Regions from separate parts of the Lactobacillus sp. IBH004 genome, predicted to be linked through region 1. Evidence: riboswitches for the same ligand, from Rfam matches in the RefSeq annotation. Region 1 holds a riboswitch; each other region holds the start of a gene.
The links. Region 1 has a riboswitch for thiamine pyrophosphate ahead of thiM (hydroxyethylthiazole kinase). Riboswitches for the same ligand answer to the same signal wherever they lie in the genome.

Region 1 (10,858 bases):
CTGCTAAGTCGGTCGTCTGCCGTGATTGCCACACAATTGCGTTATAAATTGGCTTGCCGGTTTTTTTATCCCAAATTACTGTGGTCTCACGCTGGTTGGTAATGCCTATTCCTACTATTTGCTGTGGCCGCACTCCAGAATTGATGATGGCATTGGCAATTGTTGTTTGCACTGCGTGCCAAATTTCTTCTGCTTTATGTTCCACCCAGCCCGGTTGGGGAAAATATTGGGGGAATTCTTTTTGTGAAGAGGCAATTTTTCTGCCCTGATGGTCAATTATCATTGCCCTGGTTGAAGTTGTGCCTTCATCAATTGCCATAATATATTCTTTTAACATCTTTGATCCTCTCCAACAGAAAGCGGTTTTATCTTCATTTTACTACTAGGCCTTGCTTTTACAAGAAATTATTATAACATTATGCTTGTTTTAAGTTATACTGGTTACATAGAGCTTTTATTAAAATGGGGATATATCAAAAATGAAAAAAGAAATTATTGCTTTAACAATTGCTGGCAATGACAGCGATGGCAGTGCGGGAATGACCGCTGACCTGCATTCTTTTTATGCTAGGCAAGTTTATGGTATGGGGCTTTTGACAGCCGCAGTGGCCGGTAACACTACTGGAATTTACGCCCAGGAAGTCATGCCAATTCCTTTTATTCAAAAGCAGTTTGATGTCCTAAACGATGATTTTAAAATTGATGCACTTAAAACCGGTATGCTTGCTAACAAAGACGTAATTGCTTGTGTTGCCGCCAATTTGCATAAATATGACATGGGTAAAATTGTGCTTGATCCGGTCATCATGACTAAGCACGGTGATACCCTACTTGATGGTGATGCTTACCAAGCGTTTCTTGAGCAATTAATGCCACTGGCTGACATTATTACGCCTAATTTTTATGAACAGAAAAAGTTAACGGGCTTAAGTTTAGATACTAAAGAAGAAATTCGTCAAGGTGCTAAAAAGCTGCAGGAAATGGGCGCTAAAAACGTGTTGATGAAGGGGCGTCATGACAACTCCCAGCAGTCCCAAGTGACTGACATCTTGTTAACTGCAGATGGCGAATTCCATGAATTTACCAAGCCTTTCATTAATACAGATAGAATTAATGGTACAGGCGACACTCTATCTGCTGTAATTGCTGCCGAATTAGCCAAAGGCCAATCGATTATCGCTAGCGTTCAAACAGCCAAGGACTTTACTTATGAAGCTATTGCTCACCCAATTGCAGTTGGCTCCAAATACGGTCCAATCAATCATTTTGCAGCGCAGCAAAATCTTAAATAACTATTCTTTGCCCGCTTCTAACTATTAAGATATACTTTAAACAAGATAATAGGGGTTGGTAAACAATGGCAAACAAAACAATTAAGATTGCATATTTATACGAAGACCTGATGAATACTTACGGTGATTCTGGCGACGTTAAAATTATCAGATTTTTGCTAAAAAAACAGGGCTATGATACACAAGTTGATAATATTTCTCTTGGTGATCAATTCAACGCTTTTGATTATGACTTTGTCTTTTTTGGTGGTGGACAAGATTTTGAGCAAACTGTTGTTGCTAAAGATTTACCGCGTCATAAAGAAACTTTGACAAAGTATATTAACGCGGGCAAACCTATGGTAGGTGTCTGCGGTGGCTATCAGCTAGTGGGCACATATTATAAAACCAATGCCGGAGTGACAATCAAAGGGTTAGATATTCTACCTTTCCATACCGTTTTTAAGGCAGATAAGCGCATGATTGGTGATACCCGTTACATGAGCGAATGGGGCGAAGTCAAGGCCTTTGAAAATCATTCCGGACAAACTTATTTTGATGATCAGGATAAGCTGCATCCCTTAGGAGAAATGATTGAAGGCTACGGCAACAATCCCCAAGATCACGTCGAAGGCTTGCGCTATCGCAATTTTATCGGTACCTATTCCCACGGTCCCATATTAAAAAACTTGAATGTCGCTAACGCCATAGTCAAGATGATTCTAGAATGGCATGATGAGCGTATCAAATCATAGACTATCGTAATAATTTTAATAACAAAAAAGCTACTAGGCGTAGTAATGATATGACCCCCAAATTTAGGACAAATTTGGGGGTCATCTTTATGTCTAAATTATCTAAGCAAGACAAAATTGAAATTTTTCATCTTTGGCAGAACTATCAGGTTGGAGCAGTTCGCTTGTTACCGTCGTAGAACATTTGCTAGCGCATATTGTGATACATCAGGGTCAGTGCCTTATCGGTGGCGGTACGATCACTGACTAACAGCTGCTTTAAATATTCCTGTTCCTACTCTCTTCAATCATAGGTGGTTCAAACTCGCCCCGGTAAGTTGGAACCATTACGCAAATACCCTGGAAAGGCCGCCGTATCGCGGGCAACAATCGCATTAAGCCTCTTTTCGAAGTTTAAGTCCAGGGGCTTTTTTTCATTGATAGCAAACTGCCAGCCTCGCTTCAATTGAACAATAATATTAATATCATCAATTGGAATGCCGTCAACACCCAGGCCATCAATGATTGTCTAGGTCTGCGGCATAGTGGTAGTCAGGCCTTCAAAGCGTGAGTTAGTGAAGACTAATTTGGTTAGATTGGTTTTGGCTAAGTGTCTTTCCAGCACTTTGCTGCGAGGCTAGTACTTGGAACGCCCGATTGCGGCTGGGGGTGTTCTCAACTTTAATCAGTTTAGCAATTTTGTCAACGTTAGCTTCATTTTGCGCTTCAATCATCTCTTTGTTTCTTCGCGGATAGTCAATTACTTGGCCATGATTAGCCGCGTATGCAGAAAGAAAAACTTTGCAGCTACGGCCGTTGCCCTCTCTAAACGGGTGCATGAAATTAATTGCGTCTAGCAGCTCAGCATAGTCTTTGTTAGCCAAAGGCTTGCCCGCGGGGTACTTGTGCAGCATGTTATTAATATCTTTTTCGGCAAAATCGAATCTGGTATGATCAAAAAATTCATACCCGTTTTTATTGAAATTGCCGGGGCGATATTTACCGGCCCAATCGTATAGTTCACCAAATAAGAATTGGTGTACCTTCTTAAGGTCTCCGATATCGTTTATTTGGGGCTTTTTTTGCAACAAGAACAAAGCATTCCGAGCGGATAGCTCATATTCCTTTTTCTCTAACTCCTTTGAGTCATGGATATGGAGCTTATTTTTTAGGACGCCATTTGAATACAAGGTTTCACTAATCCAATCACTCATTATCCTTGCCCCAAATTTCTTCAAAGCGCTCAGCCACTACTGGATCAGGCTGGATAGCTTCATCAAATAATTCCTGGATATCTGATTCTGTAGGATTCCACCCTTCCAGGTGGTTGACTTCCACGACAGTTCTAATTTGTTGGTAAATTTCTTTATTAGCAATGAAAACGCCTTGGATAGTCTGCGTTTCATCGTTTATATCTAAAATATATGGTTGTGTTTCTAGCATATTGAGTAAATCTCCTGGCTTCTCTTTAAGTGCGATTGCAAAGGCATTAAGGACCCTAATTGACCAGGTCTCAATTGGTTTAACAATTGAGTTTCTTAAAGTACTAAGTGGGACGTTGCTGGCCTCAGCGACTTTAGCGACGCTTATATTTTTGCTTTTGAGTAGTTTAACGATTGTTGCACTCATTTTAAAACCTCCAATATCTGTACTTATATTATACCATATTTAGTCACTTTTATAGTGATATATGGTAAAAAGCGATATTAGATTTTAAAGTAGTGCTATTCAAGTTCTATACCTGTGGATTGTATTACCTGCTTATTGGAAATCACAACACTATCTGTTTTGTCTTTATTTAATTGTATCTCCGCTTAGTAGAATTTTCTTGTTTTTTACTATTAACTAGTACATCGTTCCAATCTTTACCAATAGTTTTGGCAGGCTGTAAATTGCTGAATTGGGGTGTAGTGGTCAAAATTGCAATTTTCGAATTTGATTATTTACAAAAGGAATGATTTTTTTGTTGTAGGCTAATTCAGGAATATCTTTATTTTCCATATATTTTAATGAGAGTTACATCGTTGCCTTTGACCTCCATAACCACTGTGTTGTCAATTGTTGCTATATTTTTTATATGTTGCGACAAGCTCAAAAGGCTCTGCAGATGTATTATTCATCTCAGGCATATTATCATTTGATGCAAAAACGGTATTAATTCTTAAAACCCCAAAAGTGATATAATTAAGGCTACTATTAATAAAGAAGACTGTTTATATTTTTTAAATTCTGTTTTCATAATTTTTTCTCTCTTCCTAACATATTAAAAATGAGCAAAAATGAAAAAATAACAAAAACTATAACTGTATTTATTTTAACATTTTTCTTTATCAGCATTGGAATAAGCTTTATACATTATTGTAGAATTAATTCTTTAGAAAAAGCCGTTTATTTTAGTGCTGGCAAAAGAAAATATTCATATAACTTAGACACATATAAATGCTTACATAATAAAAAAATTGCTTCCGTTAAAATAACTACTGATAATCAAGGATCTTATGATACGCTTTATTATGTCGGAAAAATTAATAATAGATATTATGGCTTTCTATTTAAAGATCGTGGCATATTAAGAAAAGCAAAATTAATTTATATTAAAAAAATTGATGAATAATAGCATATTAGCTTTTAATATAATGATTTTAACAATGCGAAATGACTGAACTAAAAAGGCAGCTTAAATGAAGTGACCCCCAAATTTAGGACAAATTTGGGGGTCATTTTTATGTCTAAATTATCTAAACAAGATAAAGTTGAAATCTATCATCTTTGGCACGATTATCAAATCTGCCCTGCTGAGCTAAGTCAGCGTTATCGGGTTGGCAAGACTAATATTAATTACTTGTTAGCTTTAATTGGCCGTCACGGTCTAGCTATTTTAGATCAGCCTTTCACTGCTTATACAAGTAATTTTAAGGAGCAGGCCCTTAGGCGAATCATAGTTGAACATGAGCCTGCCCGTCGAGTATCTATTGACTTGGGCTTAAAAAGTAGTGGCATGTTGTCCAATTGGCTGCGCGAATATCGTAAAAATGGGTATAATATCGTTAACAAGCAGAGAGGACGACCGCCCTATGACCAAAAGAGAACAGCTGATCAAACAGGAAAATCATCGGCTCAAGCAAGAGAACGACCGCTTACGCCAGCAGAACTTGAAGCTGAAAATCGAGAACGAATTCGTAAAAAAATTGAGCGTCTTAGTCGACCAGCGGACCAAGAACCGCAAGCCGCGGAAATAGCCCAGGCAGTTACCCAACTAAGGCGCGAGCTTAAAGTCAGCGTAACTTTTATTCTTGATACCATTAATGCCAATCCCAATCTGCCGCACTTATCCCGTAGTAATTACTACTACACTTTAAAGAAGAAGGATAAAGAGCGAGATAATCGAGAAATAATGGCAGAAATCAAAACTATCTATGAAGAACACAAGCACCGCTATGGCTATCGCCGCATTACTGCAGAGCTTAGGCGTCGTGATTTATTAGTCAATCATAAAAAGTGCAACGCTTAATGAACAAGCTGAAATTGTTTGGCATAGTCAATAAACGCTGGCACAAATACAGCAGCTATCGCGGCACTCAGGGTCCGATTAAGCCTGACCTGATTAAACGCAGCTTTAGTGCGGTTTATCCCAATCACAAATGGTATTCAGATATAACTGAGTTTAAGCTCAAGGGGCAAAAGACCTATTTATCACCGATCATTGATGGCTGCACCCAAGAGATTGTTTCCTATACTATTTCCCGCAGCCCTAATCTTAAGCAGACCATGGACATGTTAAGAAAGGCCTGGGACAAGCATCCGGCACTAAATGGTTTGATCTTTCACACAGACCAAGGCTGGCAGTACCAACACCCGCAATTTCAAGCGTGGCTCAAAAATCATGGCATTAGCCAGTCAATGTCACGCAAGGGCAATTCGCTTGATGATGGGTTAATGGAAGGCTTCTTCGGGATACTCAAGCGAGAAATGTTTTATGGCTTTGAAAAGCAGTTTAAGAATCTCACTGAACTGGAAGACGCAATCAGAGACTACATTGAGTATTACAATCAGAATAGAATCAAAATCAAACTAAAAGGACTAACTCCGCTTGAATATCGGCAGTTAGTCCTCAGTTAGCAGCTAATATAAAGTGTCCTAATTTTAGGGTTCACATCAAAACTTGGTAAGCTGCCTTTTTATAAATTAATGAAATTAACCGTAATATTGATCCTGGTCTAAAGCAGTTTCATCAAAATTAACTATCATAAATTCATAGTTTGAAAAACACTCCATCCAATTGTTAAAATAGTCGTTCTCTTTTTTTAGCGACTTACTGCTTTCTTCTCCTTCTATTATAAAAGGCTTTGAACGTATATTAAAATTTGCATGTATTGCACCCAGCAAGTTCAATAAACGCAAGAAATCTTTTGCTGAATCCACACTTACATGAAAAGATTTAAACGAACTATTATTTTTGCCAAGATAACTTTTTGCTCTATTATACTCATCAACAGATTCTGCCCTATAATTTTCAACGCTATTTACATTCTCTTCAATAATAGCTGTCGGCGCTTGTTTTTTAAAAAATCTAGTATCTTTCTTAATTTAAAAAATAGTTCATCATTCATTTTTATATTCCATTTAAAAGGTGGTGCTTGGAAACATTATATCTCCTAAGAAGCCATCAATTTTATCACTTAAAGTGGCATAGCCATGTCGTCCACGAGTGCAAGAGTGAGAATATTGCGGTTAAGTTTGGCATCGGCCTATACCGCGAGCACTATAACTGACGGTTCTTGCTTTTTTGCTTCCACTAGCATAGTAGTGCATTGTTAGCTCTCCAGACCAATTATAGACTAGAAATTCAGGTTTAAGATCAGTTGCTTTTAGTGCATAATATATGCTGCCACTAGTAACCCACATTTTAGAAATTCCTAAATCACCATTAACAGTACTAGATAAATCTACATTATTATAAAATAAATATATCTTATTTTCTCCAAGTTGCACACTTTCCTGGGACTTTGAACAATAATTACATTGTCCAATATCAAAATTTTATTATGAAATTGACTAAAGACAAGTAAGAATAAAATAAAAGCGGTTTTTACAGAAGTTACTTCCAATCTTGCTTTTCATAAGCCATCTGCCAAAACTGCAATTCATAATAGCTGCTGCGTACAAATGCAGTTTGCATTTGCTCAAGTTCTTCATTAGTGGCACTTTCAGCCAAAGAATTGGTTAAATGCAGCATTTTGGCTACATTGGCACCATACCACTCGCCATCATAAGTATCAATCCACTCCTGATAATAAGAAACCGGTGAACCTTTTTCTGCCATTTTTTGGCCAATTTCCTGATAGAGCCAGTAACATGGTAAAAGCGCTGCGACCGCTGCTTTAACACCAGATCGCTTTAATGTCATATGCATATGGTTAACGTAGTTATAAGCTGTTGGCGCCACTGGAGTTTTAGTAATTTCAGTCGCAGTTATGTTTAATTCTTCAAAAAAATGGCCGCGCACTGATATTTCAACGTCTTTCAAGTCTTGTGCCCCTGCCAGTAAAAATTCCTTTACTTCCTGATTATCCGTTTTTGCTGCAATTAATTCATGCAACTTGCTAAATTCTCTTAAATAATAGCGATCCTGTAACAAGTAAAATTTAAAAGTGGCAATCGGGAGTTCGCCACTTTGTAGTTCCTTAATAAAGGGATGCACCATACTTTTATGCCACAATGCCGTTCCTGCTTCGTGCAGCTCATCCGTAAATTTCATATTTACTTTCCTCCAAATTAAATAACTGTTAATTATTACTAACTACACTTTATTCAAAATTAACTATAATCACTATGCTTTTTTTGCTTTTTAGCATATTTTTAATAATAGCTAAAATACTAGTACTTATGGCGTATACAGATAGCATCTTTATTAACCCAGCATTGTAATCAATAGTATAATGCGCTATAATTGAAAGCGATAACACGAGGGGTGCCTTTTTGGCTGAGATGAAAGTATTTCAGACCCTTTGAACCTGTAAGCTAATACTTGCGTAGGAACGTGTCAAAAACGCTTAAGCTTTGGCATTTCCACGTGCCAAGGCTTTTTTATTAATCAAAATTTTTCAAAAACATTTAGTCGGGAGTAATAAAATGCAGTTAGACTTATTAGATAAATTACGAGCGCAAAATCCGGTTATTTTTAACATCGCCAATTTTGTGACAGTTCAAGATGTGGCTAATGCAGTCAATGCTATTGGTGCTTCACCAATTATGAGCAATGAAGTCGCTGAAGCTGAAGAAATAGTGCGAATGGCTGCAGCAGTGGCAGTTAATATTGGCTGTTTAACTAAAGAGCAAATCAATCATATTAAAAAGGTAGAAGACCTAGCACGGCAATATAACAAGCCGATAGTATTTGATCCTGTTGCGGTTGGTGCAGTTGAATATCGCTACAAAATCGCAGATAAGCTTTTATGGGATTTTCATACCAGTATTATTCGCGGCAACATTGGTGAGATCGCTGCCTTAGGTGACTTCAACTGGAATTCAAAGGGCATCGATGCAGGTTCCGGCTCTGGTAATATTGATGAAATTACTGCTAAAACTGCTCAGAAATATCATTGTACGGTCATTGCCAGCGGTCCTACAGATACAATTAGTGACGGCAAAAGACTAGCCCATGTCCATAACGGCTCACCACTTTTTAAAACTCATGTGGGCTCAGGTGATATGTTGTCCAGTATTGTCACAGCTTTTACCGCAGTCACTGATGATCCGTTTGAAGCGGCTCAGATAGGTGCTTTAGTTTTCAGTTGTGCGGGTCAAATGGTTGTCCAAGATCATCCCAGTGTTGGACCAGGTACTTTTGGTATGTACCTCATGGATTATTTGTACAAAGTAACAGTCCCTGATATTAAGCAAATTGCTGATTTTGATTAAGGAACTTCATGATGACAGAAAAAATTAATTCTTTTCCCCAGGTTTTAACTATTGCCGGTACAGATTCAGGTGGTGGTGCCGGAATCATGGCTGACCTTAAAACTTTTCAAATGCAAAAAGTATTTGGAACAGCAGTAATCGTGGCAGTGACAGCACAAAACACTTTGGGCGTCCAAAAATCTTTTTTACTGCCACTGGAAATGGTTGACGCCCAATTCGCCTCTCTGGCAGAAGATTTTCATATTCGTGCTTGTAAAACGGGAATGTTGGGCGATGCGGCTCACGTTCACCAAGTTGCTCTTAACCTGCAAAAGTATGACTTTGGCCCCATTACCATCGATCCAGTGATGATTGCTAAGGGTGGTGCACCACTTTTAAGTCAAGATGCTGTTGCCACCGTTAAAAATGAATTGCTGCCTTTAGCCGATCTAATCACACCTAACTTACCAGAAGCAGAAACTTTAACTGGCATCAAGGTGCAAATGCAAGATCAATTTCCTGAATTAGCCCATAAACTACAAGATATGGGTGTTAAAAATGTACTAATTAAAGGTGGTCACACTAATAGCGCAGAAGTAAAAGATTATGCTTTATTTGCCGATGGTACTGATCTTTGGGTCAGCAGTTCCAGAGTACATACTAAACGCACTCACGGCACCGGTGATACTTTAGCTGCAGCAATTACAGCCCAACTGGCTTTAGGACAAAGTCTACCTGCGGCAATTAAAATTGCTAAAAAGTACGTTACTAAAACCATTAAGGAAACTATTCAAGTTGGTCATGGTCACGGTCCCTTAAATCATTGGGCAAAGTAATTTAGGAGAAATAATGAAAGAATTTAACACTGAATTTTTACATGCTTACTTTATTTGTGGCAGTCAAGATGTGCCCAAAGGTAAAACACTACCTGGTATAGTCGCAGAAGCCCTTGCTGCCGGCATCACGGCTTTTCAGTTTCGGGACAAGGGGCCTAATTCAACTTTAAGTAAAACTGAGAGACTACCTATGGCGCAAAAACTGCATCAATTGTGTTATGCGTATCACGTGCCCTTCTTTATTGACGATGATGTTCAGCTTGCGCAACAAGTTCATGCCGAGGGAGTTCATGTTGGTCAAAGCGATGAAGAAATAAAACAGGTTATTAAAGAAGTTGGTGGTCAAATGTTTATTGGCTATTCTTGCTCGAATTTAACGCAAGTTGAACAAGCCAATAAAATTAGCGGAATTGATTATTATGGCAGCGGTCCAATTTATGCCACCCAATCTAAAAGTGATGCCGACCCCGAAATTGGTATTGCCGGCTTAAGCCAACTGGTCAAAAGCACAACCCGGCCAATTGTTGCTATTGGCGGGATAACTGTTAACGATTTAGAGGCAATCGCTAAAACTAAGGCAGCTGGTGCTGCAGTAATCTCAATGATTGCTCAAAGCAATAATATTAAGCAGACAGTTAGTCAAATGCTCACAGCGCCATGGATAAAAAATGACTAGCATATTTTAAAGAAACAAAAATGATTCTGCACTCGGCAGAACCATTTTTTATTGATGATAAACAGTTTTTAATTGTAAAAATATGAGTTATATTGATAATTAACCTAATTGGGCAACTTTTTGCAGTGTTCTAATCATCTGAGCTACAAAGCCGGATTCATTATCATACCAGGCGTAACCCTTAACTAATTGTGCACCGTCATCACCAGTTTCAACTTGAGTCAGAGTCGGATCAAAGACCGAGCCATACTCAGTACCAATAATATCTGATGATACAATCTGATCATCATTATAACCAAAAGAAGGATTACCTTCAGTGTGCTTTTTAATTTTGGCATTAAACTCTTCAGCTGTAACTTTTTGCTTCAAAATAGCGGCTAGTTCAGTAATTGAACCGGAAATAACAGGGACTCGTTGAGCAATACCTGTAAGTTTGCCGTC
Region 2 (10,858 bases), 670 kb from region 1:
GTAAGCTGCTTTCCTAACTTAACACACATTTGGTGAATGTCCTCTTCACTAAACAATTTATGATCAATAATACTATTAATATTGTCGTTTTTTGGCATTTATCTACCCTTCATTGTAAAACAATTTAAATTCCTAATATTTCGATTATATCATTTTTTTGCTAAAAAAACAGACCATTTTCAACTATTTTCACTTTTTTAGCAGTCAATTACGTACAAAAAGTAGCTATATTGCTAAAAGCAGTAAGATAATTCTCGATTTGCTTAAATTTTTAACGTGTAACCTCAGTTTTTGGTAAAATTAATGCATAAGTATTTTTAGTGAAAGGTAAAAAAATGCAAAAACAACAAGAAATTAAAATGCTCAAGGCATTTTCTGATGCCAATTCTACTTCTGGCTTTGAAGGAGAATTTGTTAAACTATTTACCGATACTGTTCAAGATTTTGCTGACGTGAAGGTTGACGGTATGCTCAATGTGTATGCCAGCAAAAAAGATAACCAACCAGGTCGGCCAGTGATTCAACTGGATGCACATTCAGATGCTGTTGGCTTTATTACCCAAGCTGTCCGTCCTAATGGCATGATTAAATTCGTGCCCCTTGGCGGGTGGGTTAAATATAATATTCCTGCTCTGCGTGTAAAAATTAAAAATCGTGCAGGTGAATATGTTCCCGGTGTTGTGGCTACTAAACCACCTCATTTTATGACTGCAGCCGAAAAAAATAATGTACCGGACGTAGCCGATATGTCAATTGATGTTGGTTCCAATTCACGTGCCGAAACAATTAATGATTATCAAATCGATACGGGTTGTCCTATTTTTGTGGATGTTAAATGTGAATACAATGAAAAGTCTGGTTTGTTTTTCGGCAAAGATTTTGATGACCGCTTTGGCGCTGCTGCTATGGCTGACGTTTTAGACAATTTAAAAGATGAACAAACTGCATTTAACGTTGTTGCAGCACTTTCCAGCCAGGAAGAAGTCGGTCTGCGCGGAGCGTATGTGACAGCGCGTGCAGTAAAGCCTGATGTAGCAGTCGTGCTTGAGTCTTGTCCAGCAGATGATACTTTTACCCCAGAATGGTTGTCACAAACCGGACTGAAAAGGGGACCGATGTTGCGTGACATGGATACTTCGTTTTTGCCTAATCCTAAATTTCAACAGTATGCCTGCGATTTAGCTGATAAGAATAACATTCCGTATACTCGTTCTGTTCGCACTGGCGGTGGCCAAGATGGAGCAGCAATTTATTATGAAAATGGCGCACCAACCATTGTGATTGGTATTCCAGTTCGTTATGAACACTCTCCTTATTGTTTTAGTGCTTATTCAGATTTTAAAGCCTCTGTTGCTTTGACGCTTGCTATTATTCGTGATTTAACTAAAGAAAAGTTGGCAAGTTTTAGTCAATTTTAATGGCATTAACTACAGTAATCGTCTAAAATAGGCAACAAATTTAATTAAAGTATGATATAATAGTAAAAATTGAATAGCAGTCACTAGGGGTGCCAAAAAGCTGAGAAATACCCTCTGAACCTGATCGGGACAATACCTGCGTTAGGGAAGTGTAAAATTAGGTAATAATGATACTCCTACTGACATGTAAAGTTAGGAGTATTTTTTTATGTTTACTAGAACTTCAAAATGGAATGTAAAGTCGATTATTTTAATTGCATTAATTGGAATTATTATGGGAGTCATTTATACATATGGCTTTAACTGGGCTTTTAATTTAATCAAAATGCTGCTGGTGCCGACAGGTTTTGCACCGGTTACTGATACTGTTTTTACAGGTTTATGGCTTATGGCTGGACCTTTAGCGATGTATTTTGTTCCTACTGCAGGATCCGGTACGATTGGTGAATTATTAGCTTCTGTGGTTGAAATGGCCATAGGTGGTCAATGGGGCGCTACTACGATTCTTTCCGGAATTATTCAAGGCGCTACTAATGAAATCGGCTTTTTCCCTAAAAAAGAACGTTATCAAAATTTCACTTGGAAAAGCGTCTTAACTGGTGCGTTTTTTGCTTCATTTGGCTGTTTTATTCCCTCATATATTTTATATGGCTGGAGCAAATTTAGTATGCAAGTGCAAATCGTAATGCTTATTACCAATATCATTTCTGCTTTGGTTTTTGATGGCGTTTTAGTTAAGTTGATTACGAATTTATTTGATAAAGCATTAAAGCCAAAAATAGCTTAAATATTTAAAAAGGAGTATTGCTCTTGAAGTAATGATATGACCCCCGAAATTGAAGTGCTCCATAATAGTTAGACATTAATCTGACTATTAGGAGCACTTTTTTCATGACTAAATATTCAACTGCTTTGAAAATGGAAATTTGCAGTAAATACTTATCCCACCAAACCTCTTTAGCTAAACTAGAACGCGAATACGGCATTGATCATACCGAGATTAGGGCCTGGGCAGAACGTGCCCGCAAACATGGCTTAGCCGCTTTAAAGGTTACTCACACCCGGCAAACTTATTTGCCTGAATTCAAGCTAAATGTGGTACGCTTCTATCATGAACATCACATGGGAGTACTCAGGGTAGCCGCAGTTTTTAATCTTTCGCGGTCAGTAGTAAGACAATGGCTGGCGGCTTATCAGGCTGCAGGCTACTCTGGGCTGCTCCCAAAATCCAAGGGGAGACCACCAACCATGACTAAAAAGAAGCGTCAGAAGAAGCTTAAACCCACTAAGAAGCTAACCGAAGTAGAACAATTGCGTCGTCAGGTCGCTGAGCTAGAGGCACAAAAAGCCGACTTAGAATTGGATAACTTAATCCTAAAAAAAGTGGCTGCCCGATATCCACGCTCACCAACCGGCAAAAAACCAGAATAGCCGTGGAGATTCGGGCTGAGCGACCTGAGGTGCCGTTAAAGCTTTTGCTTGCCAAGCTGCACCTTAACCGCAAAACTTATTACGACAACCGCAGTCACCGATTGAACCGATTAGATAAATACGCTGCTGTTAAAGGCGTAATCAAGTCTATCTTCTACCAAGAAAGTGATGAGACTTACGGTTATCGACGTATGCATGGTGCACTCTTAGATCAAGGCTTTAGCTATGCGCCCAATACCGTGCGCAAGCTGATGCGGCAGCTGGGACTAAAGACCAGAGTCTACAGCAGGCGCACTGCACGCTACAGTTCTTATGCGGGCCCTGCAGGCGTAATCAAGGAAAACATTTTAAAGCAGCGGTTTAATGAAACCAGACCCTACCACGTCTTACACACGGATATTACCGAATACAATGACCACAGGCAAAAAGGTTTATATTTCACCGGTCATTGATGAGGCCTCACTGGAAATACTGGCTTGTCAAGTCAGCTATTCGCCTAACATGAGGCTGGTTTATGACATGCTGGCAGAGCTCAAGCAAAAACTGCCTGAAACAGCCCAGCCTATTTTGCATTCAGATCAGGGCTTTCAATACCGCCACAGCGGCTATCAAGCTAAATTAAGGCAAATGAAGATTAAGCAAAGCATGTCGCGCAAGGGTAACTGCCACGATAATGCACCGGGCGAAACCATCTTCAACCTAATGAAACGGGAGAAGCTCAACCGCATTAAGATCAGTTCACTAGCAGAAATGCAGGCAGTACTGCGCGATTACGTTTACTGGTTCAACCATATCAGAAGATCAAACAAACTAAAATACACGACTCCGATCAAATATCGAAATCGTGCATTGAGTCTTGCGTAATATTAAAATGTCTAACTTTTTAGTTGCACTTCAAATTGTCTTAATTCCGGGGGTCATATTTTTTATTTTTCTTTTTTACTTAAAATTGAGTGTACCTTAGTTGTAAGCATATCAATGGCCACATCATTTTTACCGCCTTCTGGAACAATAATATCTGCATAGCGCTTGGTAGGCTCAATAAATTGATGATACATCGGCTTAACTGTGCTTAAATATTGTTCAATTACGGAGTCAATGGACCGGCCTCTCTCATTTAGATCACGTTCTAAACGCCTAATAAAACGAATATCGTCATCTGTGTCAACGTAAACTTTGATATCCATCAAATCACGAATTTTTGGGTTTGCTAAAACTAAAATTCCTTCAAGAATAATGATATCGGCAGGCTCAGTATGAATGGTCTTTTGACTTCGGGTATGTTCTTTAAAATCGTAAACCGGCATCTCGACTGACCGATAATTTAATAAGTCTTGCAACTGCTTTCTAAGCAAAGGAACATCAAAAGCATCTGGGTGATCATAGTTGATGTTCTTTCTTTCACTCATAGGAATCCCGGTATTATCTTTGTAATATGAATCCTGAGTCATAATCAAAACGTGTTCATTCTCTTGCATTTGGGCAACAATTTTTTGCGCAATGGTAGTTTTCCCGCTGCCTGAACCACCGGTAATACCAATCACTACAGGCTTTTCAAGTCTAGACATTATGCCACTCCTTTTTTAATCCTTAAACATTTTACTTTACTTTTGCCATAATTACCAACAGTTAAGGTATATTTGATAATTAATGCTTCTTTTCTATAGAATACGGTTTAAAATTGACTTTATTTTTTATATGATAAATGTGAAAAAAGTAATTTGTGTTAAATAGCATAGGTGCAAAATGAATTATAACTTAATGCCGGTAAAATATTTCGTTGATGTCGTTCAAACTCACGGCTTTATTTCAGCAGCGAGGAGAAACTATGTTTCAGAAACAGCTGTCAGTTCAGCTATTAAAAAATTAGAAGATGAGCTGGGTCAAAAATTGCTTAACCGTTCTGCTGGTAAATTCTCGTTAACGCCAGTAGGAGAAGTTTTTTATAAACGCAGCGTAGAAATTATTAATTTGTACAGTGAAATTTGGCACCACCCGGATCCTAACCCGGAGAAGCTGTTACGTGTACATTTTTTGCAAGGCTTTGAAAATGACGCTGCATTATTTGCTTCAAAAATACCAGATATTTGTCAGCCCAATTTTGACGAAGAAAATTTTGATTCTTGCATCAAAAGATTGATTAATGGTAATTATGACATACTGGTTGGCTTTGACTTAGCTTTTGCCGGTAATAATAAAATAGACTGTCTACCTTTTAGGAAAACTAGTTTTGACTTACTGCTAAATAAAGATGAACTAAGACAATATCACGGGGATGAGCAGCAGCTCGCTGAGAACAGTATGCTTTATATGCAAAACTGGAAATCAACTGGTATTACTGATATTCAGCTTGCTATGCTTAAAATCTACTGTCAAAATGGTTGGAAATATAAAGAAGTGTCTGAGGTCAACAGCTTTGCCGCTGGATGTTTAAATGTAAACTTTAATGGTGGCATCACAATCGTACCGGAATCATTTAGTTTACCGCAAAACTGCAATAATATTGAGCGTTTATCGCCAGTTCAATTGCAAAAAACTTTTAATGTGGTAATAGCAATGAATCCAATGGTTTCAACTAAATTTAGCAAAATGCTTAAGCATGTGACAACTTTAACTTATCGCTAATAACTTTTATGTGTTAGCGCTTTTATTAAAAATGACATAGAATTCAATTGTAATAAGAATCACAAAATATCAGAAAGGGTGAAGTTACATTGAATTCTTTTTCAACTGATGTCGTAGTTGTTGGCTCAGGATCGGCTGGAATTTCAGCTTGCTTTGAGCTTTATCAAAAGCATGTGCCATTTGTACTTTTAGAAAAAGGTAACAAAGTCGGAGGTGCCGGCAAATTTGGTGCTCATGGAGTTTTTGCTATTAATTCCACTGAACAAAAAAAGCGGCACGTAAATTATGGCTATCGTGAAGCTTTTAACGGATTAACAGATTACAACCACTTCTTTGTTAATGGTGAACTATTGGCGCGATTTTTAAAAAAATCAGGTGCCAATATCGATCGTTTAGCAGAAATGGGTTTACCGGTAACTGTGGAACAAAGCGAACAAAAAGCACACTTAAATGATCCACTGGTTTACCATAAATTTAATAATTTTAAAGAGAAAATGACTAACTGGGATAAATTACCGGATAAATTTACCGCAGCTGGCAATAAGGTAATGTTGGAAACTGCAGCCGTCGATCTGGAATATGATAATGGCTTAAAAGCCGTTATTGCCCAAAATAAAGCTGGTGCAGAGATTAGAATTGCTGCTAAAAAAGTAATATTTGCTGATGGCGGCTATTGCGGCAGTCAGGAAATGATGACAGCCAATTTCTCAGATACTAAAGCACTTTTGAACCTGGGAGAGCGCAAATCTACGGGTACGGGAATTAGATTAACGCATAAATTAGGAGCAGATTGTCGTCACCGTCCAGTTCTTTTTGCCCATGGCTGTGCACCGAGCATGAGTATTAATCCTATGAAAAGAGATAGTGCTGTTGAAACTCTAACCAATTTACCATTGCTGTGGCTGGATCAGACCGCTAATCGTTTTGTAAACGAGGACGTTGTTTATGATTTTGCTATGTGGGGCAATGCTGCCCATAACGTTAATGGTATGTATTACGTTTTACTGGACCAAAAGACTTTAGACACTTTTAAGCAAAAAGAGGTTAATCTTGAAGACACTTTTGAAAGACAGTTCTGTGATGTGGGCCAAACGCCTAGAACAACTGTGGGGCCTTTACCTAATATTCAAACAGACTTTGACGAAGCGGTTAAAACGGGTGAAGTAGTAAAAGCAGATACCCTGGAAGAAATAGCCCAAAAGTTACAACTGCCTTATTCTTCACTCACAAGGAGTGTCAATGCCTATAACCAGGCCGTTAAGCAGAAAGAGGACGACACTTTCTTAAAGCCGGCTGCTGAATTATTGTTTGACGTTCAAGAAGGACCGTTTTACGCAATAATTGAACATTGTGCGATTTTAGGAACGTTAGACGGTGTCAATGTTGACCGCAACTGTCAGCCGGTAAAAGAAGATGGCACTCCACTAAAAGATTTATATATTGTTGGTAATAATGTTAACGGTTTATATTCTGATGGCTACCCCAGTTATGAAGGTATTGCTAATGGCTTTGCCTTTGTCTCTGGCTGGATTGCTGCAGAAGAAGCAATTAAGAGTTTAAATCAGGAGGAAAAGTAAATTGTTAGAAGGAAAAGTTGCTGTTGTTACTGGAGCTGCTCAGGGTATTGGCTACGCTATTAGTGAAGAGTTTGCCAAGCAAGGTAGTGATGTCGTTTTAACTGACTATAACAAGAAAGTATTGGATGTTGCTGCTGAAATGAATGAGAAATACAACGGTAAGATTACCGGCTTGATTTTGAACGTCATGGATAAAAACAGTATCAAGAACGGTTTACAAACTATCGTTTCCGATTACGGTAAGATTGATTACGTGATGAATAATGCCGGCGGTGGTGTTTTGAAGCCATTTGCCGAACTGACTGATGAAGATTTTGATAATACGATTAATTTGGACTTGCGTGGGACCTTCTTATGTATGCGCGAAGAAATCAAACTTTTCTTAAAGCAAGGTTATGGCTCAATCGTCAATACCAGTGCTTTAGGCAGCATTTATAATCCTGGTGGTATGGGCGCTTATAATGCAGCCAAAAATGGCATTATTGGTATGACTCAAGCTGCGGCGATTGATTATGCTGATAAAAATATTCGTGTTAATAGTGTTGCTCCCGGCCTAACTAAAACCCCACTTAACGAAGGCGGCTTTTTGGAGAAAGTTTTACCGACTGTACCAATGAAGAGGGCAGAAACCGCTGCCGAAGTTGCTAAAGTCTTTGTTTTTGTAGCTAGTGAAGCCACATTTATGACAGGCCAAACCGTTTTAAGCGATGGCGGTGTTTCAGTCGGCTTGAAGTAGGAGAAAAAATTCATGTTTCCTAAAAATTCCGAATATAACCTAATAATCGTTGGTGGTGGCCTTAGCGGTTTGGCAGCCGCTGTCAGTGCTGGCGAGCAGGGTATTAAGACCTTGGTAATTGAAAAAGGCAGGACACTTGGCGGTGACGGCAACTATGTTGAAGGCGCAATGGGAGTCGACAGCTTTTTGCAAAAAGAAAAAGGCATTAAGATTGATCCTACCCAATTGCTCCAAGATGAACTGAACTATTCGCACTATGAAGCCAGTGCCCCTCATTTACGAAAATATATTAGTCAAAGTGGTTCAGTAATTGACTGGCTTCATTCTCTTGGAGTTGAGTTTAGTAAAGTTGGTCCTCAAGGCAAGAGCTGGCCTACTATTCACACTTTTGCCGGTGGTGGTCATGCTGTGATTGCAAAGTTAATACCTAAAGCTAAAGCTCTTGGCGTAGAAATTGTGATTAGCATTAGTGCGCAAAAAATTTTACAACATAATGGTCATGTCAGTGGTCTAGTTATTAAAAATGAGGCTACAGGACAGTTAAGAGAATTAACTGCAAATAACATAATTTTAGCTACAGGCGGCTATGTGGATAATCCTGATTTAATTAAGAAACGGGCTCCTGCGACTGAACGCTTGTTATCAGTTAGTGATGGCAAATCTACCGGAGACGGTATGAAACTAGCATGGCAGGCCGGAGCTGAACACTATCAAATGGGTGCTATTCAATATGGTGGCGGCGCCATTTTGGATAAAACCCGTCCACCTTTTGTTCATATGCCTGAACAATTGGCAGCAGCAGCGACTCAGGAGGCAATTTTATGGGTGAATGAGCAAGGTGAACGCTTTGTTAATGAAGATGTCAATGACAACATGTGTCATGCCGGCAGCGCTCTTTTAACCCAATCAAGAACCTTTTCAATCCTTAATCAAGAAACGGTTGACCATTTAACTAATGTCGGTCTTTACAAGGAAGTAAGCAATTCACCGGTTTCACCTGAAAAATTCGAACATTTACAAGAAGAAATTACGTGTGACTTACAGAATGGTGATAAGTACTTGACCAAATCCGACACTCTGGCTGAATTAGCAGAAAAATTGAATTTGCCCAATTTGCCGCAAACAATTGGGCGTTATAATGACTTAGTGGCTAAAGGAACTGATACCGATTTTGGTAAAGCTCCCGCATACATGACAGCTTTAAAAGATGGTCCATATTATGCAGTAGAATTGGGTATTGGTATGGCATGTGCAATTGGTGGTATTCGTGTTGATAATAATAATGCCGTTTTAAATTCCTATGGTTATCCACTTACCGGAGTTTATGCTGTTGGCAATGATGCTGCAGGAATGCTTGTTGGTGATACTTACGCTGTCACTTTACCAGGAAGTACAGCAGGGTATGCTGTATTTTCAGGTAGAAATGCCGTTCAAAGTATTACTAAGATCCGGTAAATATCAATGAATAGTGCTAAAAGAGTTTCTGTTTCAAAAACTCGTATAGGTATCTTAGCGGTTAGTATGATTGGCATGGCATCTTTAGCTATTACTCCATCTTACGCTGCCATTGCTAAATTTTTTACCCTTAATAATACTAGTGTACAAATGCTGACATCTTTACCAAATTTATTTATGATGCTTGCGGGAATAATCATTGGTAAATTGACAGCAAATAAAGTTAATTTAAAAGTGTTGACCCTTGTTTCAATTTGTTTGGTCACAATTGGTGGGTTATTGCCACTAATGCTGCACACGAATTTTACGTTTTTACTTTTTTGTTCATGCTTAGTGGGCTTAGGTCAAGGAGCCTGCACCAATTTAACTCAAGTTTTAATCGCACAATTGCTGCCTCAAAGTGAACGTGAATCTACTATGGGGTTATCTACAACTTTTATTAATATTGGTGGCATGGTCTTTATCATGGGCGGAGGTCAACTGGCAGCTTCAAGCAGCTGGATTAATAATTACTGGATATACTTGTTTTCACTGCTAATACTGCTAATTGTATTTCTTCTTCTGCCCTTTGAAAACAGAACCGTTTCTCAGAATGACACTAAAGCAGGTAATACTAAAATTCATTTAAACAAATTCGTGTTTTATAGTGCCTTCTGGGCGTTTTTGATAATGTTACTTAATAATGTTTTAAATAATAATATCTCTTTGTTTGTAGTGAGAGAAAATCTTGGTGCCACTGCACAAGCAGCTCTAACATCTACTATTTCTCTTGTTGGTGGGATGATCTGTGGCTTATTTGTGGGTAAAATTGGCAAAAGGCTTCGCTACTCTTCAATTGCTCTTTCATTATGTTTTTATGGCATTGCATACTTATTAATTGGTCTGTTTCATTCTTTGTTAATTGTCTTTATTGGCAGTTTTATAGTAGGAGCAGCGATGAGTATTGCAATGGGACAATTTCCTTATTTGATTTCCTTAATTGTTGATGATAACAGTGTTTCAATGGCTCTAGGAATTTATGTTGCAATTTATTCCGTAGGTGGGGTCGTTAGTCCGCTGATAATTAATCCTTTGACTAGTTTAGTCAGTCATATAGGCTTTAATGTTTTCTCTTTAAGCGGTTTGCTGGCACTAATGCTAGCCGTAGTTTGTTTAGTGGTTAAATTTCAAAAGAATTTAGTTTTAGCTGTGAAAGAACAATAAAAAAGATAAATAATTTTGACTGCAAAATTTAGCAGACCAAAAACAGACAATAGTGATGTGAACCCTAAAATTAGGACGCTTATAACTAAGGACTAACTTTCGATATTCAATCGGAGTTAGTCTTTTAGTTTTCATCATAGTTTTAAAGACTTATTTTTTCCTCTTGAACGGACTTTGTAAAACCGTTACCATAACTTTTAATAGTAAAGGAGGAGGGTTGTCATGAATTTAAAACAAGAGCTGTTTAACTTAATACATCAGGCAAAATATGAAGATATCAAACAATTTTCAACTTCTAAGTTGGCTGATAAGTTAGGAGTTAAAAGGAACACAGTTAGTCATTACCTTAACCAGTTAGTCAATGAAAATAAAATTATTAAGATTAAAACAAGACCTGTGATTTTTTTAGATCG
Region 3 (10,858 bases), 290 kb from region 1:
AAGCTGGTAATTTTTTTCATACCAGAAAACATATAGCTGGTGCTAGTGACCTTGCTGGTATCAAAATTACTAATATCAAAATCAATTAAATTTTCAGCACCCTCAAACATGCCAAACATATCAGTTACCTTGCTGGTATTAAAGTGCTTAATATCCAAGCTGACCATATTTTTTAATCGTGCAAACATAGTACTCATATCAGTAACATTGGCAGTATCCCAGCCCGTTAAATTAAGTTGTTTTAATGCTGTATCGTTTGAAAACATACCTGACATATTAGTTACTTTACTAGTATCAAAATTACTCAAATCCAAACTGGTCAAATTGGAATCTCCAAAAAACATAGCTTTCATATTTTGAACATTACTAGTATTAAAATTGCTCAAGTTTAGAGTTGTTATGTCCATACTATGAGAAAACATATTGCTCATGTCCGTTACGTTTTTGGTATTAAAGCCTGAGCAGTCGAGCTGTTTAACTAGGCAATTATTGAACATTCCGCTCATATTTTGTACTTTACTGGTATCAAAGCTATCTACATTAATCGTTTCTGCCTTGGTACCGGAAAACATATTTGCCATATCGGTTACTTTGCTAGTATTAAAGTTTTTTAAATCCAGCTTTTTAAAATTGGCCGCCGCAAACATGCTGTTCATAGTGGTTACATTTGCGGTATTCAATTTACTCAAATCTATTGCTGTAGCAGTGGCATTATCCATACCTAATTTAAAGAACATGTTACTCATATCTGTAACTTTACCGGTATCAAACTTACTAATATCTAAGCTATTAAGGTTCATATCACCGGCAAATAAACCAGACATATCGGTTACCTCACTGGTATCAGCGTTCTCTAAACCCTTAATATCAGACAAATATCTCAAATTAGCAAATTTTTCTTTTGAATTTGCAGGTAATTTAAACGGACTTTCAAAAACGATATGCTCAATACTTCCAGCCCATTTAAATTTTTTAATAAAAGGTGTGCTTGACAATTGTGCTCCTTTAGCACCACTAATAGTCAGCGTATTAGTAAGGACATCATATTGCCAAGTGCAGCTGCCATCCATTCCAGTCCAAAAACCTAGCTGATTATTGCTAGTGCTGGTTGCAGCCGGTGTTGTTTTTGCAGTTTGATCTTTAGCAGCAGGTGCTGCAGAAGCTGCCACAACATTCTGCACCAGATTAGTTCCACTCATCATGCCCAAGACTGCAGCAGCCATACTGATGCCTAGTTTTGTTAAAATATTTTGCTTGAATTTAGTTGACTTCATTTTCTGACCTCCTTTTGCTCTTAATTTCATTGTAAGCCTTTTAAAAACTAAATAATATCTTCTTTTGCGTTTACTTGCGCCAGCTTCCAGCCAGTCATAAAGTGCTGCTCGCGTAAAGAGCGCAAGTCAGTATAATCGCTTTCCAAGCTATCAATTGCATCCTGCAATTTTTTGTTTTGTTTACGCATCTGATTTAATTCTGGATCATTAACCACACCCTTAAGATGCATTTTAGCCGCTAATTCGCGGCGTCTTTCTTCAAATTCACCCTTCAAAGTAGCAAGAGCATTTTCATATTTGACCAGTTTGTGGTTAACTTCAGGAATTTCATTATTTAAGCTGACAAACAATTTATAGGGCATGTTGGACTTAATACGATTGCATTCCGTGCAGGATAAAATCAGGTTGTCAAAATCATTATTATGTGACAGTGAAACCGGATCTTTGTGATCAACGCTGCGGCCGCGTCTGCCGCAATATTGGCAGCGGTAATGGTACTTGGCCCGAATACGCTCGCGGTCAATATAATCAACTTCATTGAGCTTAAAATCAACATTTAAGCCTAATTTACTTAAGTTTTCGGCAAAAGTAAATTCGCTGCTGGGCACAAAGTCAGTTTGACCTGTCTCGCTGTCAATTACCGCTTGATTAAAATCATGTGTTGCTAGTTGTTGCTGGGCTAATTCATTGCCGTCATAATCCTGAATAAAGGCTTCATAACGTTTGCGCACGTCATTTTTGGCAATTAAAAACGTAGGATTATCTGAGTCTTCATCTTTTCCGATAAAAGTAAACAGTAGGCATTGCGCAAAGACTTTCACTGCAATATTAGCAAAATTCTCCGGTGCTTCTCCTCTTTGGATACACAGATCGCAAATACTAGTTAATTTAGGGTTAATCAAGCCCGTTTGTTTAAAATGTTTGGCATTGATGCGCAAACCGCACGCACTGCATTGAAACTTCACTTTTAAGCGTTCTCCTTAGAGCAAAATGTATGTATCATTAATCTAATTCTACTCAATTTAAGATAATAAAAAAAGGTGGACGTAATGTCATCCACCTTTTAGTCTTATTTAAAAACAAACTATTTATTTTCGTCTGCTTTGGCCTTGTTCAAGAAAGCAACAACTGCTGCCACGTGCGCAACACGTTTCTTGCCGTTTTTCTTGTTCTTAGGTCTTTGGTTTGGTTCACAACCGGTGTTGTAATTCTCACCTTTACGCATAGTACTATACTTCCTTTCAGATTTTCGAAAATCTCATATAGTTTACCACTTAAGCTATAATGAAGCAAGATTTGCTCGTACTAGATCATTTTACTGTGATTTTTAATATCAAAAAACGGTTCCTTTGGAACCGCTTAAAATCTAATATTATTTATTAAATATTATCAGTTTATCACACTAATTATTTTCACTAACGGTCATAGCAGCATCAATCACGCCACTGTCGTCAGCTAAGCTGATTGCTGCATTCTTTTCATCAACTACCAAGTTATTGCCTAAATATTGCATTTCTGCAGGACTGGTGTATAAGTCAAAGCCCGCATTATTTTCAACTTTAATTGAAAAGTCTGGATCTTGCTTATCCAAGACCACAAATTGAAAACGGGTTCCGGCAGTACAACTGCCAGCAATATTAGAGTATTTATTAGAGCCGTCGTTTAACGATAATAAAACAACTTGCCCCTCTTTTACACTCTTTTTAATTTTATCAGCAGCACCTGATTTAACGTTCATTTTAACTGTTTCGGAATTACTCATTTTAATATTTCCTCCTAATCCTTAGCAATTTTCTCAAGTATAGGATATATTAAGTTATAGTGTCAAAAATTATGTTTATAGTAAAAGTATCCCTTAATCTAAAAAATTATTATTGCTAATAAGGGAAAAAAAGGTCAAAATGTATATAGCGATTACAGATGATTATAACTTGTGAAAGGGGACATTTTATGACCGTCTTGAAAAAGGTTTTTAGCGATAAAATCCTGCAAATTACTTTTGTAATAACGATTATCAGTCTTTTTTTTGCTAGACCGCGGTTTGAAGACATTAACTTACATACGATCTTTTCAGTCGCCGCGATGCTAATCATTATTCAAATATACGCCTACTTACACGTCCTTGATGTGCTCGCGTATAAACTGACCAGTATTGCTGATAATATGCAAAAACTAAATATTTTATTTACGGCTTTAGCAATTATCGCGGGGATGTTTTTGGGCAATGACATAACAGCGCTTACATTGATTCCCCTATACTTGAATATTGCTAAGAGATGTGATTTACCCCAGATTTTACCCGTTACTTTAATCGGTATGGGCGCAAACATTGGGGCTGCCTTTACCCCTTGGGGTAACCCTCATAACATCTTTTTAGTTAGTAAATATTCTGTTAACGCTGTCCAATTTTTTTCATGGTCTTTGCCCTATTTAATAATGGCACTTGTTATTACGCTGATTATTTTTCACTTTATCCCCCGCAAAAAAATTCCGCGGCAGGATGTTAAACAGATTAATATCAGCTTAAGACCAACAATCATTACTACAGCAGTGTTCGCGCTATTCTTCTTGGGCGTATTTAAAGTTATTAATGTGGTAATTCCGCTGATTGTTGCAATTATCCTGGCGTTATTAATAAACCCCAGAATCTTGCTTAAGGTTGATTTCGCTCTGCTATTAACTTTCACCTGTTTCTTTATTTTCATTAGTGATATTCAACAAATTCCGATGATTGTCAGCATTATCCATACAATGATCAATTCAGAAACTTCAACTTACTTCACATCAATTATTTCAAGTCAAATTATCAGTAATGTTCCTGCAACCATTTTAGTTGGTAAATTTACCCCTTATGCTAAAGCATTGTTTTTAGGTTCCAATATAGGTGGCTTTGGTTCACCGATTGGTTCAATGGCAAATATGCTGGTGCTCAAAACTTTTACCCAAAATGCGACAGTATCAAGAGGGGAATTTTTCAAAAAATGGACTGTAATGCAGTTCATAGGTTTGCTGGTCTTGACAGTTGTAGGCTGGGGACTTTTATTAATTTAATAATCAATTTAGTAAAGCTTTGCTAACGAAAGGTAGTATAAGCTCCTTTTTTATACTCAAAAGTCTCTTAATCAGTTATAATTAAGAGATATATAAGGAGGAAGACTATGAACAGTTTAACTTGGATAATTGTAATTATTATTATTTTATTAATTGCAATCTATATTGCGGTATACAATGGCTTACAAAAAGCCAAGGTTTACACCGATGAGTCCTGGAGCCAAATTGACGTCCAATTAAAGCGGCGTAATGACTTGATTCCTAATTTAGTCGAAACCACCAAAGGATATGCCAAACACGAAAAAGAAACACTGGAAAACGTTGTGCAGCTGCGTAATCAGTTAACTAACATTCCCAGCGATGACCATGCACAAACCTTAAAAGTTTCTAACCAGATTTCTGATGCGCTTAAGTCCATCTTTGCATTATCAGAAAATTATCCTGACCTTAAAGCCAATCAAAACTTCTTGAAATTGCAAGAGGAATTGACTAATACTGAAAATAAAATTGCCTATTCAAGGCAGCTTTATAATTCATCTGCTGCTTTATACGATCAAAAACTTTTAACCTTCCCTTCCAATATTGTTGCTCACATTCATGGTTTTAAGAAAGTTGACTACTTGCAAACCAGTGAATCTGAAAAAGAAGTACCTAAAGTTAAGTTTTAAATACTAGGTCAGTTTTATGTTATTTCAACAAATTGCCCGCAATAAGCGCAAAACTGTGGGTATTATGGGATTGTTTGTTATTATCTTGGCACTTGTAGGTGCAGGATTAGGCTACCTTTTTAGCAACAGACCAATTTTAGGTTTAGTTATTGCCGTGATTTTTAGTATAATTTACATGCTAATTGTCTTGCCCAATCCAGCAAACATGGTTATGAGCCTCAATCATGCCCAAGAAGTTCATGAGCAGGATAATCCTGAATTATGGCACGTTGTGCAAGATATGGCACTAGTTGGTCGTGTACCCATGCCGCGAGTATTTATTATCGATGATCCCAGTCCTAATGCGTTTGCGACAGGAAGGAATCCGAACCATTCAGCAGTTGCAGTTACTCAAGGTTTACTCGATATGATGAACCGGGAGGAACTGGAAGGAGTTTTGGGCCATGAGATTTCTCATATCAGAAACTACGATATTTTAGTTTCTACTATCGCTGCCGTGCTAGTCGGTGTCATTTCTTATCTTTCTGGGATCGCCAGCCGCTATATCTGGTGGATTGATGATGATCGCGATAGTGATCATGATAGTGGTGGCACCATCGTTGTCATTTTTAAGGTAATAGCAATAGCGTTTGTCTTAATTTTGGGGCCTATTTGTGCCAGTTTAGCGCAAATGGCATTGTCACGTAACCGTGAATACCTTGCCGATGCTTCTTCAGTAGAGTTAACGCGCAATCCGCAAGGGCTAATTTCGGCGCTTGAAAAAATTGACGGCTCTGCACCAATGAAAAAAGCTGATCCCAGCAGTGCGGGAATGTATATTGAAGATCCTATGCGTAAAAAACGCAGTTTTACCCATTTGTTTGACAGTCATCCACCAACAGCGGACAGAATTAAACGTTTAGAAAAAATGTAAAAAAACAACCTTCTTGTTTAAGGTTGTTTTTTATTTCAAATTAATATTTGCCTGCCTGAATAGTTCTGCACGCATTTGCACCGGTGTTTCATGGTAATATTCACTGAACTTCTTATAAAAGAAGGATTTGCCGCTATAACCGACACGGGTAATTATCTCTTTGACGGAAATATCTGGACGAGCAAGTAAACTTCGTGCTTCCAGCATGCGCCTTTCATCGACATGTTCCACAAAACTTTTGCCTGTTTTTTGTTTAACCAAACTTGAAAAATAATTAGGATTAAAACCAAAATGCTTGGCTGCATCATTAAGCGTAATGTTAGTAAAATGGGCATCAATATATTTTTCCAGATCCGTTTTTGCAAACTGATGACTTGTTGCTGGAGTGGAAGTTAAATTTTGCTTTCTAACTGCAGAAACGAAAAGCAAGGTAAGTTCTGCCATGATAGCGTTACGGGTAAACAAGTCATAATTAAGATATTCATTAATTATCTTTTTAAGTAGATGGGCAGACTCTGACATTAGCGTTCCGTTTAACCCTAATAATCTTTTTTGCTCAAAAGTAGTATTGATTTTTTTAAGCAATTTTTTCTCATAATTGTTCATTACAGTTAGATTGTCGAAAAAGTTCCGGACATCTATATTGGGGTCAAATTCGAGTTTAACTAAAATATCTTTACTACCAGGTTTTAATATTTCATAATTGCTCTTTTTCTGTAAAAAAATGATATTGCCATCATTGAGTATAAAATTCTGACTATTGATCCTCACTTTAGTTGAACCTTTTGCCTCATACAGAATAGTTAGCCCTGTTGTTTGGTAGCGATGAATTCCCGTATTACGATTTTCTAAAAAGGCTATAAACAAATCAAAGTTGCTGTTACCTGGTTTTATTTTCACTTCATTAGTATCAGACCTAGCCGCATCTATGATACTGGCTAAATATTGTTCCAATTTAACTGCTGCCATTACTTTCACCTCTTATACAGTTTAGGGATTATATAGTTTTATTATATAGCAAATTTTCATCTTACTAATATAATTTTGTTATTTTACCTTTATCATTGCTACATGAGTAACGGAAACTCCTTGTGCATCTAGACAACTAATTTTCTTTTCTGTATAATAAAATTTAACATCGGGGTGCCTGTAAAGGCTGAGATTAAACCCGCAGAACCTGCTATGGATAATGCCAGCGAAGGGAAAACGAAAGATTTTACATCGTCAGGCTATTATCCTGACGATTTTTTTGGTAACTAAATTGATTAAATTAAATAACCTAACATTTTCATATGACAAACAAAACCAAATTTTAACAAATATTAACTTAAATATTCCTACAAAGCAGTTTTCATTGTTAGTTGGACCAACTGGCTGTGGTAAATCTACCTTATTGAAAATAATAGCAAAGTTATATCCTGAATTTGCAGGACAACTAAGCGGCACTGTTACTCTGGGCGGCTTAAAGGCTGCTATGATGTTTCAAAATGCCAGTGAGCAATTTACTATGGCAACTCCTCGAGAAGAAATTATTTTTGCACTGGAAAACCTCTGCCTTAATAAGGCCCAGTATCTAAAACAGTTAAATGAAGCCGTTCAGTTTACCCAAATTGATTATTTACTTGATCAAAAAATTAACACATTATCTGGTGGTGAACAACAAAGAGTAGCATTGGCTGTTCTCATAGCGATGAATGTTGACCTGTTTTTACTTGATGAGCCTTTCGCCAGCTGTGATCCCGCTGCCCGCAAGTTTTTAATCGCTAAACTAGCACATCTGCGCGATCAAGGAAAAACAATCATTTTAAGTGATCATGTACTAGCTGGTTATGAAGGAATTTGCGACAATCTTTTTCAATTTCAGGGTAAACGCCTGGTGCAGCTTTCTCAAGCAGAACAGGAAAAATTGTTGCGAAAAAATACGGATTCTAATTCCTATACTTTTGTCTTACCGCAGCAGACTGAGGAGTCGTGCTTTACCCTGCAAAACGTTCAGATTAGACAAAATCGTTTACTTCTAAAGCAGGAACAGTTAAATATTGTTTCTGGTAAAACCACTCTGATTACAGGAGCCAACGGTGTGGGCAAAACATCGCTTTTTAATGCTCTGACTAAAATGATCCCTTATTCAGGCAGCATCACCTACCACAACCGTGAAATTAATAAATTACCTACTCGTAAGTATTTGCTTCATGTAGGCCAAATATTTCAAAATGCAACTGACCAGTTTATCAATGTCTCTGTTGCAGATGAAATTAACCTCAGCAAAAAAAAGCGGACCAATTCTTATTTTACTGATGACAAAATAGCTGCTGCTTTATCCACTCTTGAACTTGATTCACTACTTGATCATGTCGTATATTCATTATCCGGTGGACAACAAAAGAAACTGCAAATCTTGTTAATGTTGATTTCAGATCAGGATGTATTGTTAATTGACGAACCACTTAGCGGCCTGGATGCTGACTCTGCCGTCAAAGTGATGTCTTTATTAAGAGAAAGTCAGAAAGCACGGAAGCAAACGCTTTTAATTATCAGCCATGAGTTAAAGAATTTAGCTGATTGGTGTGACTATCACCTCATTTTTAAAAACCAGCATCTAGCTTACACGAACAAGTGAGGTACTATCATGAATCCTAGTTTTAAATTTATCTTGGCTCTGATTATTTCTGTAGAAATATCACTGAAATCAAGTTTACTAACAAACCTCTTAATCATATTCTTTGCATTGGTCTATTTAATTTGCAAACACATTAAATTAAGCAATTTGCTTTTAACTCTACTAATGCCTTTAATTGCCGCTTTTACAGTTTTTGCGACTTTATACTGGTTCTCGCCACAACCCAACTTACAGAACGCACTAAGCTTATCTAGTCGAATTTACGTTTATACTTTGACTATCTACTGCGTTTCAATAGACACTACTGCTACAGAATTTGCCCGCTCTTTTGAACAAAATTTTCATTTGCCCAGCAAGTTTGCTTATGGAGTTTTAGCTGCTCTTAATATCGTTCCCCGAATGAAAGAGGCCGTTAAGCAAATTCGTACTGCTGGCATGATGCGGGGAGTATATTTGAGTTTTTGGTCACCGGTTCTTTATTTTAAAGCTATCTTAGTTGCTCTGAATTCTGCAGAAAATTTAGCTCAAGGTATGGCATCCCATGGTTACCGCGAAAATGCCAAGCGCTCTGTCATTGCAGCTGTTCCTGTTAAAAAAAGTGACTGGCTGCAGTCAATTGCAATTTTGGTTTTAGTAAATCTAGCATTATTGACGTTAAAATAAAAAAGTGGACATGCTTGTCCACTTTTTTTCTATCCCTTAATTTATTCAGCTAAAGAATAACCTGCAACACTAATATTAACCGGCTCGTCTGCAGTGATAAAAATTGCCGGCTTTTTGGTTGTGTAATAGCGTTCTGAAAATACCAGCTCCCCGTCATTTAAGAAAAACTCAATTGAACTTGTATCAATAAAAACTTGTATTTTTAATTTTGAGTTTGGTCTCAGTTTGCCATAACGTTGTGCGTCGGTTGTCGATTTATCCGCTCTGATCAAAATTACTTCATTATTTTCCTTATTCCAAGATAATGTAACCAGATTTTCCTGTTCATTTTTAAAAATGAAGCTAATCTCATTACCTGACCAATTTTCAGTTTTAGCAGTTAAAAGCAACTCCAAGTGCTGCGGATCAGAAACATTAACTTGCATTGAAGAACTCGTTTGTTTTTCGTCAACTACTTTTTCTTGCCGTAATTGTTTTAACTCATTGACTGGCGTCATATACAGCTGATTATTTTTTAAAGTTAATTCTCGCGGCAAAGTTAACGCCCCACACCAGCCATCAGCCTGCTCGGAAAAGTCTGCATGCCACATATCAAGCCAGCCAAAAACAATGCGCCTATTATCAGGCGTTAACATAGTTTGGGCAGCGTAAAAGTCATGCCCATGGTCAAGTTCTTGAAATGCACCATGTTTAAGCTGATTGTTGCGATAATCCATTTTACCGATAAAATATCCCGTTTGATAGCAGTTAAGATATTCTTTACCCTTTGCCACGATTCCTTGAGGTGAACATAACAAAACGTCCTCTCTGCCCAATGAAAAAAGATCAGGGCATTCCCAGGTGTAGCCTTCAATATCGGCTCCTTGAGAAACGGCTATCGGGCCTAAATAATCCCAATGCAATAAATCAGTCGACTTATAAGTAATTGCACGGCCTAATCCTTTCTTATCCTGACCACCCACAACAATATAATATTCATTTCCATCTTGCCATACTTTAGGGTCACGAAAGTGCTGTGAGTTATCCGTCGGTGGCAATGCAATCACAGGATTACCACTATATTTTGCAAAATGAATGCCATCGTCACTAAAAGCAACATTTTGTGTTTGATAAAAGCGACTATGATCATTGACATCGTAGTAATGATTACCTGTATAAATCAGATACAAGCGACCATCCTTTTCAATTGCGCTACCAGAATAACAGCCATCTTTATCCTCAGGACTATCCGGGGTCAGTGCAACTGGTAATTCTTCCCAGTGAACCAAATCTTGACTGCGATAATGGCCCCAGTGCATAGGGCCTCTTTTAGCTGAATAAGGATAGTACTGGTAAAAAATATGATAGTAGCCTTTATAATATGAAAAGCCATTAGGATCATTCATCCACCCGGAAGATGTTGTTATGTGATAATTTAGCCGATACCGCTTGTTAGTAATTTTAGCCGGAGTTTGCATTTTTGTTTTTTATTGCCTTTCGCATAATCAAATCTACTTATGATACGGACTGCCACTATTAATCATAAAGCCGCGATAAATTTGTTCAATCAAAACGACCCGCATTAACTGGTGCGGCAAAGTCATTTTGCCAAAGCTCATTAAATCATCTGCTCTTTTATCTACTTCCGAACTGGTACCTAAACTGCCACCGATAATAAAAGTAAGATCAG

Region 2: linked by a shared signal. The riboswitch ahead of LDX54_RS02870 (ECF transporter S component) and the one ahead of thiM (hydroxyethylthiazole kinase) in region 1 are both predicted to bind thiamine pyrophosphate.
Region 3: linked by a shared signal. The riboswitch ahead of LDX54_RS00810 (ABC transporter ATP-binding protein) and the one ahead of thiM (hydroxyethylthiazole kinase) in region 1 are both predicted to bind thiamine pyrophosphate.

Annotation. Positions count from the first base shown of each region.
Region 1 is NZ_CP110217.2:1,843,829-1,854,686, forward strand. Features, by position in the region: gene glpK (glycerol kinase GlpK) at 1-337, opposite strand, end outside; gene thiD (bifunctional hydroxymethylpyrimidine kinase/phosphomethylpyrimidine kinase) at 480-1,292, shown strand; gene LDX54_RS09020 (cobalamin biosynthesis protein CobQ) at 1,358-2,026, shown strand; gene LDX54_RS09025 (Fic family protein) at 2,578-3,219, opposite strand; gene LDX54_RS09030 (helix-turn-helix transcriptional regulator) at 3,212-3,634, opposite strand; gene LDX54_RS09035 (hypothetical protein) at 4,275-4,619, shown strand; partial or broken gene LDX54_RS09040 (IS3 family transposase) at 4,731-6,124, shown strand; gene tenA (thiaminase II) at 7,104-7,763, opposite strand; TPP riboswitch at 7,963-8,061, shown strand; gene thiM (hydroxyethylthiazole kinase) at 8,138-8,926, shown strand; gene thiD (bifunctional hydroxymethylpyrimidine kinase/phosphomethylpyrimidine kinase) at 8,938-9,741, shown strand; gene thiE (thiamine phosphate synthase) at 9,755-10,417, shown strand; gene gap (type I glyceraldehyde-3-phosphate dehydrogenase) at 10,517-10,858, opposite strand, start outside.
Region 2 is NZ_CP110217.2:547,421-558,278, forward strand. Features, by position in the region: gene hpt (hypoxanthine phosphoribosyltransferase) at 1-98, opposite strand, end outside; gene LDX54_RS02865 (M42 family peptidase) at 336-1,418, shown strand; TPP riboswitch at 1,494-1,583, shown strand; gene LDX54_RS02870 (ECF transporter S component) at 1,627-2,205, shown strand; partial or broken gene LDX54_RS02875 (IS3 family transposase) at 2,310-3,713, shown strand; gene udk (uridine kinase) at 3,776-4,417, opposite strand; gene LDX54_RS02885 (LysR family transcriptional regulator) at 4,596-5,474, shown strand; gene LDX54_RS02890 (FAD-binding protein) at 5,564-7,051, shown strand; gene LDX54_RS02895 (SDR family NAD(P)-dependent oxidoreductase) at 7,053-7,787, shown strand; gene LDX54_RS02900 (FAD-binding protein) at 7,800-9,242, shown strand; gene LDX54_RS02905 (MFS transporter) at 9,249-10,445, shown strand; gene LDX54_RS02910 (sigma 54-interacting transcriptional regulator) at 10,668-10,858, shown strand, end outside.
Region 3 is NZ_CP110217.2:168,803-179,660, reverse strand. Features, by position in the region: gene LDX54_RS00850 (BspA family leucine-rich repeat surface protein) at 1-1,274, opposite strand, end outside; gene LDX54_RS00845 (HNH endonuclease) at 1,322-2,239, opposite strand; gene LDX54_RS00840 (hypothetical protein) at 2,359-2,499, opposite strand; gene LDX54_RS00835 (iron-sulfur cluster biosynthesis family protein) at 2,677-3,036, opposite strand; gene LDX54_RS00830 (SLC13 family permease) at 3,225-4,325, shown strand; gene LDX54_RS00825 (LemA family protein) at 4,433-4,993, shown strand; gene htpX (zinc metalloprotease HtpX) at 5,010-5,906, shown strand; gene LDX54_RS00815 (AraC family transcriptional regulator) at 5,937-6,875, opposite strand; TPP riboswitch at 7,036-7,127, shown strand; gene LDX54_RS00810 (ABC transporter ATP-binding protein) at 7,168-8,526, shown strand; gene LDX54_RS00805 (energy-coupling factor transporter transmembrane component T) at 8,536-9,189, shown strand; gene LDX54_RS00800 (sucrose-6-phosphate hydrolase) at 9,231-10,646, opposite strand; gene rlmH (23S rRNA (pseudouridine(1915)-N(3))-methyltransferase RlmH) at 10,680-10,858, opposite strand, start outside.